DNA from 3 places in the Streptomyces sp. NPDC002138 genome. Region 3 is predicted to be linked to each of the others. Evidence: predicted binding sites of a transcription regulator. Region 3 holds the regulator's gene; each other region holds the start of a gene.
The links. The regulator HrcA, encoded in region 3, represses chaperone genes, less so after heat shock. The targets are predictions, from matches to a motif close to TTNGCACTCNGNNNNNCNGAGTGCNAA.
Positions count from the first base shown of each region.

Region 1: the regulator HrcA is predicted to act here: its motif matches at 2,831-2,857, upstream of groES (co-chaperone GroES).
Region 2: the regulator HrcA is predicted to act here: its motif matches at 2,600-2,626, upstream of groL (chaperonin GroEL).

Region 1 covers NZ_JBEOXE010000039.1:18,512-22,966, reverse strand. The annotation lists gene ABT084_RS24060 (LCP family protein) at 1-424, opposite strand, end outside; gene ABT084_RS24055 (sensor histidine kinase) at 508-1,863, opposite strand; gene ABT084_RS24050 (response regulator transcription factor) at 2,069-2,758, opposite strand; gene groES (co-chaperone GroES) at 3,006-3,314, shown strand; gene groL (chaperonin GroEL) at 3,448-4,455, shown strand, end outside.
Region 2 covers NZ_JBEOXE010000015.1:28,959-33,413, forward strand. The annotation lists SAM riboswitch class I at 1-128, shown strand, start outside; gene thrC (threonine synthase) at 146-1,432, shown strand; gene ABT084_RS12600 (ubiquitin-like small modifier protein 1) at 1,465-1,740, shown strand; gene ABT084_RS12605 (cold-shock protein) at 2,168-2,374, shown strand; gene groL (chaperonin GroEL) at 2,756-4,378, shown strand.
Region 3 covers NZ_JBEOXE010000036.1:32,286-36,740, reverse strand. The annotation lists gene ABT084_RS23045 (DUF3097 domain-containing protein) at 1-263, opposite strand, end outside; gene ABT084_RS23040 (MBL fold metallo-hydrolase) at 292-1,017, opposite strand; gene hrcA (heat-inducible transcriptional repressor HrcA) at 1,196-2,212, shown strand; gene dnaJ (molecular chaperone DnaJ) at 2,213-3,349, shown strand; gene ABT084_RS23025 (nitronate monooxygenase) at 3,464-4,455, shown strand, end outside.

The sequences.
Region 1 (4,455 bases), on a different contig from region 3:
GCTTGCCCGTGTCACCGGGCACCCCGTGCATCGTCACGAAGTCGTCGCGCGGGATCGAGAAGCCCTTCGCCCGGCCGCCGCCCGCGGGCACGTGCAGCAGGATCAGGGTGTTCGTGTTGTAGCCGCCGATGTCGGAGCTGCCCGCGTGCAGCTTGTCGAGGACGTCCTCGGGCAGCGGCTCGCCGTTCTGGTCGCGGCGGCTGTCCAGCCCCATCAGCAGGATGTTCGTATCGCCGGCCGTCGACTTCTCGGCGCCCTCCAGAGCCTTGGAGCTGCCGATGCTGCCCGCCAGATCGTCGTAGAGGTACCAGGCGCCGCCGCCCGCCACAACGGTCAGCGCGCAGCCGGTGATCAGCAGCGTGCGCCCGATCCGGCGGTGCGGCCCCCGTGTGCCCTGACCCGTCTTCCTCCGATGCGCGCTCATGGCAGTCGATGCTGGGGCCCGGGCGCTGAAGGAAAGCTGAGGGTCCTGAAGACCCGTTCAGAACCGGCCATCCCTCAGGCCCTTCAGGACCCCACGGGCAGCCGCAGCACCAGCCGCGCCCCGCCCCCGTCCGCCCCGCTCCCGTCCGCCCCGTTCCCGTCCGCCCCGCCGGGCAGCGGATCCCGCGCCGTCAGCTCGCCGCCGTGCGAGCGGGCGATCTCGCGGGCGATGGCCAGGCCCAGCCCGGTGCCGCCGCCCGCCCGGCCCCGGTCGGCGTCCAGCCGGACGAACCGCTCGAAGACCCGGTCCCGGTCCGCCTCCGGGATCCCCGGCCCGTCGTCCGTGACCTCCAGCACGTTCCAGCCGCCCCGCGCGTACGCCCGTACGACCACCTCGGTACGGGCGTGCCGCAGCGCGTTGTCCACCAGGTTGGCCAGCGCCCGCTCCAGCCGCGCCGGATCCCCGGCCGCCGGTACGGGCGCCCCCGCCTCCACCCGCAGCCGCACCCGCGGCGCCCGCCGCCGGGCCGCGTCCTCCGCCGCCAGCAGCGCCAGGTCCACCGGCTCGGCGCGCGGCGCGGGCCGCCCGTCCAGCCGGGCCAGCAGCAGCAGATCGGCCGCGATCCGCTGGAGCCGCTCGGTGTCGGCGAGGGCGGCCGCGACCGACTCCCGGTCCGGATCCCGCAGCGCCACCTCCAGCCGGGACCGTACGGCGGCCAGCGGATTGCGCAGCTCGTGCGAGGCGTCGGCGGTGAACTGGCGCTGGCGCGCGTCGGAGCGCTCCAGCCGGTCCAGGGTCTCGTTCACGGTCCGGGCCAGGCGCGCGATCTCGTCCGCCCCGCCCGGGTCGGGCACCCGCCGGTCCAGCTCGCTCGCGGTGACCGCGGCCAGCCCGTCGCGGATCGCGGTCACCGGGCGCAGCGCCAGCCCGGCCACCCACCAGGCGAGCGCGGCGGCGAAGGCGATCAGCGGGGGCGCGCCGCCCAGCATCCCGTAGGCGATGGAGCGGGTGGCGTCGTCCACGTCCCCGAGGACGGTCATCGCGTACACGTAGTGCGCGCCCGCCGGTCCTCCGGCCCCCGGCGGGCCGGGGGAGGCCACCACCACGACCGCGCGCCGCTCCCCGTCCCCGGAGGCGGGGGGCGGCAGGACGGCCGCGCGCGCGTCGTCCCCGGGAGCGGGGCGCAGGGCCGCCAGCTCGGCGGGGACCCCGCCCGGGTCCCCGCTGGCGGCGGTGACCCGGCCCGCCGCGTCCAGGACGAACACCCGGTCCACCCCGCTCTCGGGCGCGGGCAGCCGGCCGGCCGGCGGGGGCCGGGAGTCGAGCTGCGCGGCCACCTTGCGGGCGGCGAGTTCGGTGCGGCCGTTGGTGTTGTCCAGGAGGTTGGCGCGCAGCAGGGCGTGCAGCCAGATCCCGCCCACGGCCAGGACGGCCGCCATCGCGAGCGCGGCGGCGAGGGCCGCGCGGGCCCGGACGCTGCTGGGCCGTCTCTTTCGGATCTTGCCGGGCCCGCGACGCCTGGCACCGCGCCTGGCCGCACTGCCGGGGCGACCGAGTACGTCCAGTACACGAGCGCCCCGGCAGCACGGCCATGCACGGCACCAGACGCCGCGGGCTCGACCGACAAGATCCGAAAGAGACGGCCTAACCACCGTCCGGGGCCATCCGGTAGCCGGTGCCGTGGACGGTGCGGATGGAGCGGCGCCCGAAGGGGGCGTCGATCTTCTTGCGGAGCGAGGAGACGTACACCTCGACGATGTTCGGGTCGATGTCCGTGGAGCCGCCGGGGGAGCACCACACCTCGTCGAGGATCTCCTGCTTGGCCACGGCCCGGCCCGGATGCTCCATCAGACAGGCCAGGACGCCCAGCTCGCGGGTGGTCAGCTCGATGTCCCGGGTGCCCCGGCGGCAGCGGCGGGCCCCGGGGTCCAGGAAGAGGTCGCCGGCCTGGAGGGTGGTGCGGCCGGGGGCGCCGGCCCGGCGGGCCAGCGCGCGGACGCGGGCGCCCAGTACGACGAACGAGAACGGCTTGGTCAGGTAGTCGTCGGCGCCGGAGTCCAGGCCCTCGGCCTCGTCGTACTCGCCGTCCTTGGCGGTGAGCATCAGCACGGGGGTGGGGTCGCCGTGGGCGCGCATCCGGGTGCAGATCTCGTACCCGGAGATCCCCGGCAGCATCAGGTCGAGCAGGACCACGTCGTACGGGCCGCCGCTGAGCGCCAGTTCCAGACCGCGGTGGCCGTCGTGGGCGACCTCGACCCAGTGGCCCTCGGCGGACAGGCCGCGCCGGAGGGACTCGGCCAGCCCTTCTTCGTCTTCGACCACGAGAATGCGCACGGGCCAAGCGTCACATATCGGGCTGTGAACCCTGGGGGGCGAGGGTCCGCACGCAACGCCGACCGGTCGTAATTGGCACTCCGCTTGACCGAGTGCTAATCACCGGAATAGTGTCGCACCTGGCACTCGCCCCTGGTGAGTGCCAACGCAGCGACAGGCAGGTCCGGCACCCGCGACGACGGAACCACCTGGTCGCCACCCCAAAAACAGTTAACCCCGTGAGATCTCCGAAGGGGGAGACCGGAACGTGACGACCACCAGCTCCAAGGTTGCCATCAAGCCGCTTGAGGACCGCATCGTGGTCCAGCCGCTCGACGCCGAGCAGACCACGGCCTCCGGCCTGGTCATCCCGGACACCGCGAAGGAGAAGCCCCAGGAGGGCGTCGTCCTCGCCGTGGGTCCGGGTCGCTTCGAGGACGGTCAGCGCCTGCCGCTGGACGTCTCCGTCGGCGACGTCGTCCTGTACAGCAAGTACGGCGGCACCGAAGTGAAGTACAACGGCGAGGAATACCTCGTCCTCTCGGCCCGCGACGTGCTCGCGATCGTCGAGAAGTAAGTCACTTCTCCAGTTTTGCTTTGAGCTACGCCCCTGGTCACCCCTGCTGATGCCGGGCGGCGAGGGGCGTAGTTCGTTCAAGGCGGTCGCGGTGAGCGGCCGGGGATCGCAACGAGAGGGCTGAACCGCTCCCATGCCGAAGATTCTTAAGTTTGACGAGGACGCCCGTCGCGCTCTCGAGCGCGGCGTCAACAAGCTTGCCGACACGGTCAAGGTGACGATCGGCCCCAAGGGCCGCAACGTCGTCATCGACAAGAAGTTCGGCGCTCCCACCATCACCAACGACGGTGTCACCATCGCGCGTGAGGTCGAGCTCGACGACCCGTACGAGAACCTGGGCGCCCAGCTCGTGAAGGAGGTGGCGACCAAGACCAACGACATCGCGGGTGACGGCACCACCACCGCCACCGTGCTGGCCCAGGCGCTGGTCCGCGAGGGCCTGCGCAACGTCGCCGCCGGCGCCTCCCCGGCCGCCCTGAAGAAGGGCATCGACGCGGCGGTCAAGGCCGTCTCCGCCGAGCTGCTGGAGACCGCCCGTCCGATCGAGGACAAGTCCGACATCGCCGCCGTGGCCGCGCTCTCCGCGCAGGACACCCAGGTCGGCGAGCTCATCGCCGAGGCGATGGACAAGGTCGGCAAGGACGGTGTCATCACCGTCGAGGAGTCCAACACCTTCGGCCTGGAGCTGGAGTTCACCGAGGGCATGGCCTTCGACAAGGGCTACCTCTCCCCGTACATGGTGTCCGACCAGGAGCGTATGGAGGCCGTCCTCGAGGACCCCTACATCCTGATCAACCAGGGCAAGATCTCGTCCATCCAGGACCTGCTGCCGCTGCTGGAGAAGGTCATCCAGGCCGGTGCCTCCAAGCCGCTGCTGATCATCGCCGAGGACGTCGAGGGCGAGGCGCTCTCCACCCTCGTCGTCAACAAGATCCGTGGCACCTTCAACGCCGTGGCCGTCAAGGCCCCCGGCTTCGGTGACCGTCGCAAGGCGATGCTCCAGGACATGGCCGCCCTCACCGGCGCCACCGTCATCGCCGAAGAGGTCGGCCTCAAGCTCGACCAGGCCGGTCTGGACGTGCTGGGCTCCGCCCGCCGCGTCACGATCACCAAGGACGACACGGTCATCGTCGACGGTGGC
Region 2 (4,455 bases), on a different contig from region 3:
GATACGGCCCGTTGAAGCCCCGGCAACCCTCCAGTCGGTCTCGCGATTCTGCAAAGTCAGCGAGGTCCCCGGCTAGGGAAGGTGCCAAATCCGTCTCGTGGCGAAGTGCGCCACGGGGAAGATGAGGAGAAAGGGCCTCGCCGTCATGGCTGTACAGACTCACCCCACCTCTGCCGCGACCTCCGTCGATCTCGGACCCGCCGCCGGACTTTCCTGCCGCGAGTGCGGTACCCGCTTCGAGCTGGGTCCCATTTTCGCCTGTGCCGAGTGTTTCGGTCCGCTGGAAGTCGCATACGACCTTCCGACCGGTGACCCCGAGGCGCTGCGCGCCGCGATCGAGGCCGGCCCGGACAACATCTGGCGCTACGCGCCGCTGCTGCCCGTCCCCGCCGACGTGGCCTCGAAGCCGAACCTGAACCCTGGCTTCACCAAGCTCGTGGACGCCGAGAACCTGGCCAAGGAGCTGGGCTTCACCGGCAAGCTCTACGTCAAGGACGACTCCGGCAATCCGACGCACTCCTTCAAGGACCGGGTCGTCGCGATCGCCGTCGAGGCCGCCCGCGCCTTCGGCTTCACCACGCTCTCCTGCTCCTCCACGGGCAACCTGGCCGGGGCCGTCGGCGCCGCCGCCGCCCGGGCCGGACTGCGCTCCTGCGTGTTCATCCCGCACGACCTGGAGCAGGGCAAGGTCGTCATGGCCGGTGTGTACGGCGGCGAGCTGGTCGGCATCGAGGGCAACTACGACGACGTCAACCGGTTCTGCTCGGAACTGATCGGCGACCCGCTCGGCGAGGGCTGGGGCTTCGTCAACGTCAACCTGCGCCCGTACTACGGCGAGGGTTCCAAGACGCTGGCCTACGAGATCTGCGAGCAGCTCGGCTGGCAGCTGCCCGACCAGATCGTCATCCCGATCGCGTCCGGCTCGCAGCTCACGAAGATCGACAAGGGTCTGCAGGAGCTGATCAAGCTCGGCCTGGTCGAGGACAAGCCGTACAAGATCTTCGGTGCCCAGGCCGAGGGCTGCTCCCCCGTCTCGACCGCCTTCAAGGCCGGTCACGACGTGGTCCGCCCGCAGAAGCCCAACACCATCGCCAAGTCGCTCGCCATCGGCAACCCGGCCGACGGCCCGTACGTCCTGGACATCGCCCGCCGTACGGGTGGCTACGTCGAGGACGTCACCGACGAGCAGGTCGTCGAGGCCATCAAGATCCTGGCGCAGACCGAGGGCATCTTCGCCGAGACCGCGGGCGGCGTGACCGTCGGCGTGACGAAGAAGCTGGTCGAGAACGGGCAGCTCGACCCGGCGCTGACCACGGTGGTCCTGAACACCGGCGACGGGCTCAAGACCCTGGAGGCCGTGGCCGCCGACAGCGGCCAGAGCGCCACCATCCGCCCGAGCCTGGAGGCGTTCCGCGCCGCCGGGCTGGCCTGACCACCCCCCGACCCCCGGAAGGCAGTAGCGCCATGAGCGTCAACGTCCGCATCCCCACCATCCTGCGCACCTACACCGGCGGTCAGTCGGAGGTCTCCGCCGAGGGCGCCACCCTCAGCGAGGTCATCGACTCCCTGGAGCAGAGCCACCCGGGCATCGCCGCCCGCGTGCTCGACGACCAGGGCAAGCTGCGCCGCTTCGTGAACGTCTACGTCAACGACGACGACGTGCGCTTCGAGAGCGGGCTGCAGACCCCGACGCCCGACGGCGTGGGCGTCTCGATCATTCCCGCGGTCGCGGGCGGCTGACCTTCCGGGTCGGCGCCGCGCCGGGCCCGCGCGCGGGTTCGTGTGAGCCGAAAACCTGAATTGCCCCCTCCGGTAAGAAACGGAGGGGGCAATTCTGCTTGATTGGGCGCGGTAGAGTTGGGGAAGTCCCCGCCGCTGTTCTTGCCCGCCGCATATGAACGGGTCGCGGAAGGGTTGACATTGAGTCAACATGCAAGCGCGCTATGGGTAGTTGGCGCGCTTTGTCCGGCCCGAGTTGCCCCGGAATATTCCAGGTTTTCACCCTATTTCAATCTTTTGGCGTGTCCAGAATTCTCGTCGGAATGACCTGTTGCAGACAGCAGCGGTGCGGATACATTCAGCCCCGGTCGAGGCGTTCCGGCGCAAGTTCTGACCCGGGACCGCGAAGTGCGGTCCCGCGCAAGGGCCAGTAATAGGGGAGTTAGGCATGGCTCAGGGCACCGTCAAGTGGTTCAACGCGGAGAAGGGCTACGGCTTCATCGCGGTCGACGGTGGTGCGGATGTGTTCGTCCACTACAGCGCCATCCAGATGGACGGGTACCGCACCCTTGAAGAAGGTCAGCGGGTCGAGTTCGAGATCTCGCAGGGCCAGAAGGGTCCGCAGGCGGACATGGTCAAGCTCGCAGTCGGCTAGCCGGAGCGATCGACCACCGACACGCGACGCGAGGGGCCCGCATCCTGAGACCAGGATGCGGGCCCCTCGTGCGTCCGGAGCCGCCCCCGGGCCCGTCCGGAGCCGACGTGGGGCCCGCCCGGAGCTGTCCCAGGGCCCGCCCGGGCCCGTCCGGAGGCCGCGCCGTTCACCGGGTGTTCCCCGAAGCCGCTTGCACTCGAGGGTGCCGAGTGCTAATCATTGGCGTTAGCACTCTCCTAGTGAGAGTGCTACCTAAACGAGGACCGGGTCAGTGAGGCCCAGGGGTCCGGCGGGAAGAAACCGCCGGGCACGCAGGCCGTCCGTCGCGGGCGCGGGCGCGGTCCGGGAGCAATCCACCGCTGTCCGGGAGGACCACTTCAGATGGCCAAGATCATTGCGTTCAACGAGGAGGCCCGGCGCGGTCTCGAGCGAGGCATGAACCAGCTCGCCGACGCCGTCAAGGTCACCCTTGGCCCCAAGGGTCGCAACGTCGTCCTTGAGAAGAAGTGGGGCGCGCCCACGATCACCAACGATGGTGTCTCCATCGCCAAGGAGATCGAGCTCGAGGACCCGTACGAGAAGATCGGCGCCGAGCTGGTCAAGGAAGTCGCCAAGAAGACGGACGACGTCGCCGGCGACGGTACGACCACCGCCACCGTGCTGGCCCAGGCGCTCGTCCGCGAGGGTCTGCGCAACGTGGCCGCCGGTGCGAACCCGATGGCCCTCAAGCGTGGTATCGAGAAGGCCGTCGAGGCCGTCTCCGCCGCCCTGCTGGCTCAGGCCAAGGATGTCGAGACCAAGGAGCAGATCGCTTCGACCGCCTCCATCTCGGCCGCCGACACCCAGATCGGCGAGCTCATCGCCGAGGCCATGGACAAGGTCGGCAAGGAAGGCGTCATCACGGTCGAGGAGTCGCAGACCTTCGGCCTGGAGCTCGAGCTCACCGAGGGCATGCGCTTCGACAAGGGCTACATCTCGGCGTACTTCGCCACCGACATGGAGCGCATGGAGTCGTCCCTCGACGACCCGTACATCCTGATCGTCAACTCGAAGATCGGCTCGGTCAAGGACCTGCTGCCGCTCCTCGAGAAGGTCATGCAGTCCGGCAAGCCGCTGCTGATCATCGCCGAGGACGTCGAGGGCGAGGCCCTGTCGACCCTGGTCGTCAACAAGATCCGCGGCACCTTCAAGTCCGTCGCCGTCAAGGCTCCGGGCTTCGGCGACCGCCGCAAGGCCATGCTCGGTGACATCGCCATCCTCACGGGCGGCACCGTCATCTCCGAGGAGGTCGGTCTCAAGCTCGAGAACGCGGGCCTCGACCTGCTCGGCCGCGCCCGCAAGGTCGTCATCACCAAGGACGAGACCACGATCGTCGACGGTGCCGGTGACAGCGACCAGGTCCAGGGTCGCGTCAACCAGATCCGCGCCGAGATCGAGAACTCCGACTCGGACTACGACCGCGAGAAGCTCCAGGAGCGCCTCGCGAAGCTGGCCGGCGGCGTGGCCGTCATCAAGGCCGGTGCCGCGACGGAGGTTGAGCTCAAGGAGCGCAAGCACCGCATCGAGGACGCCGTCCGCAACGCCAAGGCGGCCGTCGAAGAGGGCATCGTCGCCGGTGGTGGCGTGGCCCTGCTCCAGGCCTCCGCGGTCTTCGAGAAGCTCGAGCTCACGGGCGACGAGGCGACCGGTGCCAACGCCGTGAAGCTCGCGCTCGAGGCCCCGCTCAAGCAGATCGCCGTCAACGGTGGTCTCGAGGGCGGCGTCGTCGTCGAGAAGGTGCGCAACCTGCCGATCGGTCACGGCCTGAACGCCGCGACCGGCGAGTACGTCGACATGATCGCCGAGGGCATCATCGACCCGGCGAAGGTCACGCGCTCCGCTCTGCAGAACGCCGCGTCCATCGCCGCGCTGTTCCTCACCACCGAGGCCGTCATCGCCGACAAGCCCGAGAAGGCCGGTGCCCCCGCGGGCGGCGGCATGCCGGGTGGTGACATGGACTTCTGATCGACCCCGGCTCCGGCCACGGTTCGATCGGCTGTTCTTCGTACGAGGGCGGCACTCCCCACCGGGGGGTGCCGCCC
Region 3 (4,455 bases):
CGCGCGGGCGCCGCGGGGGCCCGGGAGGGCCGCACCAGGGTCACCACGGCCCCGTCCAGCAGGAAGCCGCGCGGTTCCATCGGGAACACCCGCCGCTTGCCGAAGCGGTCCTCCAGGGTCACCGTGCCCGCCTCGCAGCCGACCACGGCCCCGCAGAAGCCCGTACCGGCCTCCTCGACCACCACGTCGAGGTCCGCGGGGACCTCGGGGACGGGCCGGGGGCGCTTCCACGCGGGGGTCAGGTCGGGCGAGTACTCACGCATCCGGCCGACGCTAGGAGGCCCCGCGCCCTCACGCACGCGACACGCCGTACCGCAGGGCCAGTGTGTCGCGTTGCGCACGCACGAAGCCCGCGTCGACCACCGCTCCGTGACCGGGCACGTACAGCGCGTCGTCCCCGCCCAGCGACAGCAGCCGGTCCAGGGCGGCGGGCCAGCGCCCCGGCACCGCGTCCGGGCCCGCCTGCGGCTCCCCGGACTCCTCCACCAGGTCCCCGCAGAAGACCACCTCCCGCTCGCCCGGCACGCACACCGCCAGGTCGTGCCCGGTGTGCCCGGGACCGACATTGGCCAGCAGCACCTGCACCCCGCCCAGTTCCAGCGTCCACTCGCCCGACACCGGATGGCCCGGCACGACCAGCCGGTCCGCCGCCTCGGCGGCCTCGGCCCGCGCCAGCCCGTTCCGGACGGCGTCCTCGCGCAGCTCGTCACGGCCGGTGGCCAGCAGCGCGTCGAGGCCCACCGCGCCGAAGACCTCGGCGCCGGGGAAGGCCGCCGCGCCCAGCACGTGATCGAAATGGCCGTGCGTGAATGCGAGATGCGTCACCCGGCGGCCCGTCATCCGCTCCGCCGCCACCCGCAGTCCGGCCCCCTCGCGCAGGCACGAACCCGGGTCGATCAGCAGGACCGCGTCGTCCCCCACCACCAGCCCCGCGGTGCAGTCCCACACCGGCAGGCGCAGCCGGCCGCAGCGCCCGGTCAGCCGTTCCCAGCCCGACCCTTCCCAACTCACGTCCATGCCGCGACGCTAGTCGAGCGGCCGCCCCCCGCGCGGTACCTTGACGGGCCGCCCTTGCTAACGCCGTGCGTACCCGCCGTACACTGACCGGGGGATCTCTGGCACTCCCCGACCGCGAGTGCCAGCGGCCCCCTCACGACGGCCCAGCGAACAGGCATCACAGATGGAGGTGTGCGCGATGCTCAGCGAACGCAGACTCGAAGTGCTCCGCGCCATCGTCCAGGACTACGTCGGGACGGAGGAGCCGGTCGGCTCCAAGGCGCTCACCGAGCGGCACCGGCTCGGCGTCTCGCCCGCCACCGTGCGCAACGACATGGCCGTGCTGGAGGAAGAGGGCTACATCGCCCAGCCCCACACCAGCGCGGGGCGCATCCCGACGGACAAGGGCTACCGCCTCTTCGTGGACCGGCTGGCGGGGGTCAAACCGCTGTCGACCCCCGAGCGCCGGGCCATCCAGAACTTCCTCGACGGCGCCGTCGACCTCGACGACGTGGTCGGCCGCACGGTGCGGCTGCTCGCACAGCTCACCCGGCAGGTCGCCGTCGTCCAGTACCCGAGCCTGACCCGCTCCACCGTCCGCCACGTCGAGCTCCTGTCGCTGGCCCCGGCCCGCCTGATGCTCGTACTGATCACGGACACCGGCCGGGTCGAGCAGCGGCTCATCGACTGCCAGACGCCCTTCGGGGAGACCTCCCTGGCAGACCTGCGGGCCCGGCTCAACAGCCGGGTCGTCGGCCGTCGGTTCACCGACGTGCCGCCGCTGGTGCAGGACCTTCCCGAGTCCTTCGAGACCGACGACCGGGCGACGGTCTCCACCGTCCTCGCGACCCTCCTCGAATGCCTCGTGGAGGACGCCGAAGAACGGCTGATGATCGGCGGAACCGCCAATCTCACCCGCTTCGGACACGATTTCCCCCTGACGATCAGGCCGGTGCTCGAAGCGCTGGAGGAGCAGGTCGTGCTCCTCAAGCTGCTGGGCGAGGCCAGTGAGTCGGGAATGGCCGTACGGATCGGGCACGAGAACGCCTACGAGGGGCTGAACTCCACGTCGGTCGTCTCGGTCGGTTACGGTTCGGGCGGCGAAGCAGTCGCCAAACTCGGCGTGGTCGGACCGACCCGCATGGACTACCCCGGAACGATGGGAGCGGTACGCGCAGTGGCACGTTACGTCGGACAGATCCTGGCGGAGTCGTAAGTGGCCACGGACTACTACGCCGTACTCGGCGTGCGCCGCGACGCATCCCAGGACGAGATCAAGAAGGCCTTCCGGCGCCTCGCGCGTGAACTCCACCCGGATGTGAATCCGGATCCGAAGACGCAGGAGCGCTTCAAGGAGATCAACGCGGCCTACGAGGTGCTCTCGGACCCGCAGAAGAAGCAGGTCTACGACCTCGGCGGCGACCCGCTGTCCTCCTCGGGCGGCGGTGGCGCGGGCGGGTTCGGAGCCGGTGGCTTCGGCAACTTCTCGGACATCATGGACGCCTTCTTCGGCCAGGCCTCGCAGCGCGGACCGCGCTCGCGGACCCGCCGCGGCCAGGACGCCATGATCCGCCTCGACCTGGAACTCGACGAGGCGGCCTTCGGGACGACCAAGGACATCCAGGTCGACACGGCCGTCGTCTGCACCACCTGCTCCGGTGAGGGCGCCGCACCCGGCACCTCGGCGCAGACGTGCGACATGTGCCGCGGCCGCGGTGAGGTCTCGCAGGTCACCCGGTCCTTCCTGGGCCAGGTCATGACCTCGCGCCCCTGCCCGCAGTGCCAGGGCTTCGGCACCGTGGTCCCCACCCCGTGCCCCGAGTGCGCGGGCGACGGCCGGGTCCGCTCCCGCCGCACGCTGACGGTCAAGATCCCGGCCGGTGTCGAGAACGGCACCCGCATCCAGCTCGCGGGCGAGGGCGAGGTCGGCCCCGGCGGCGGCCCCGCCGGTGACCTGTACGTCGAGATCCACGAGCTGCCGCACTCGACCTTCCAGCGTCGGGGCGACGACCTGCACTGCACGGTCACCATCCCGATGACGGCGGCCTCCCTCGGCACGAAGTGCCCGCTGGAAACCCTGGACGGCATGGAAGAGGTGGACATCCGCCCCGGCACCCAGTCGGGCCAGTCCATCCCGCTGCACGGCCGCGGCGTCACGCACCTGCGCGGCGGCGGCCGGGGCGACCTGATCGTCCACGTCGAGGTCATCACCCCGAACAAGCTGGACGCGCAGCAGGAGGAACTGCTGCGCCAGCTCGCGAAGCTGCGCGGCGAGGAGCGGCCCACCGGCCAGTTCCAGCCCGGGCAGCAGGGCCTCTTCAGCCGGCTGAAGGACGCCTTCAACGGGCGGTAGGACACGCGGCGGACCGGTCGCCGGAACAGGAGCCGCAACGGTCCGGGGAACCGGACTATGCCAGGCGAATTGCACGATTCGGTCTGGTGCGGGGGGCATGGCACGATGCTGGGCATGTCCTCCGCACCGAACGGTCTAAACCAGTACCCGATCGTGCAGGCCCCCATGGCGGGCGGCGGTTCCTGCCCGCCGCTCGCGGCCGCCGTGTGCGAGGCGGGCGGGCTGGGCTTCCTGGCCGGCGGCTACAAAACCGCCGACGGCATGTACCAGGAGATCAAACGGCTGCGCGGGCTGACCCGGCGCCCCTTCGGCGTCAACCTCTTCCTGCCGCAGACCAACGCGGTCGACCCCGCGGCCGTCGAGGCCTACCGGGGACAGCTGGCCGGCGAGGCCAACTGGTACGGGGTCTCGATCGCCCCCGAGGACACCGTCGGCACCTGCGACGACGGCTACGAGGCCAAACTCGCCATCCTTCTGGAGGACCCCGTTCCGGTGGTCTCCTTCACCTTCGGCTGTCCCCCGGCCGAGGTGCTCGCCGCCCTGCGCCAGGCCGGTACCCGCACCGTGGTCACCGTGACCTCCGTCGACGAGGCCCGCACGGCCCAGACCGCGGGCGCCGACTCCGTCTGCGTCCAGGGCATCGAGGCGGGCGGCCACCAGGGCACGCACCGCGACGACCCGCACGCCGACGGGACGGCGGGCGTCGGTCTGCTGGCGCTGGTCGCGCAGGTACGGGAAGCGGTCGGCCTCCCGATTGTCGCGGCGGGCGGCCTCATGCGGGGCTCGCAGATCGCCGCCGTGCTCGCGGCGGGCGCGGAGGCCGCGCAGCTCGGTACGGCCTTCCTGGCCTGCCCGGAGTCGGGCGCCGACCCGCTGCACAAGAAGGCGCTGACCGACCCGCTGTTCGCGCACACGGAGCTCACCCGGGCCTTCTCCGGCCGTCCGGCCCGGGGGCTGGTCAACCGGTTCATGCGGGAGCACGGGCCGTACGCCCCCGCCGCCTATCCCCAGGTCCACCACATCACCTCCGGCCTGCGCAAGGCCGCGGCGGCGGCCGGGGACCCGCAGGGCATGGCCCTGTGGGCGGGCCAGGGCCACCGGCTGGC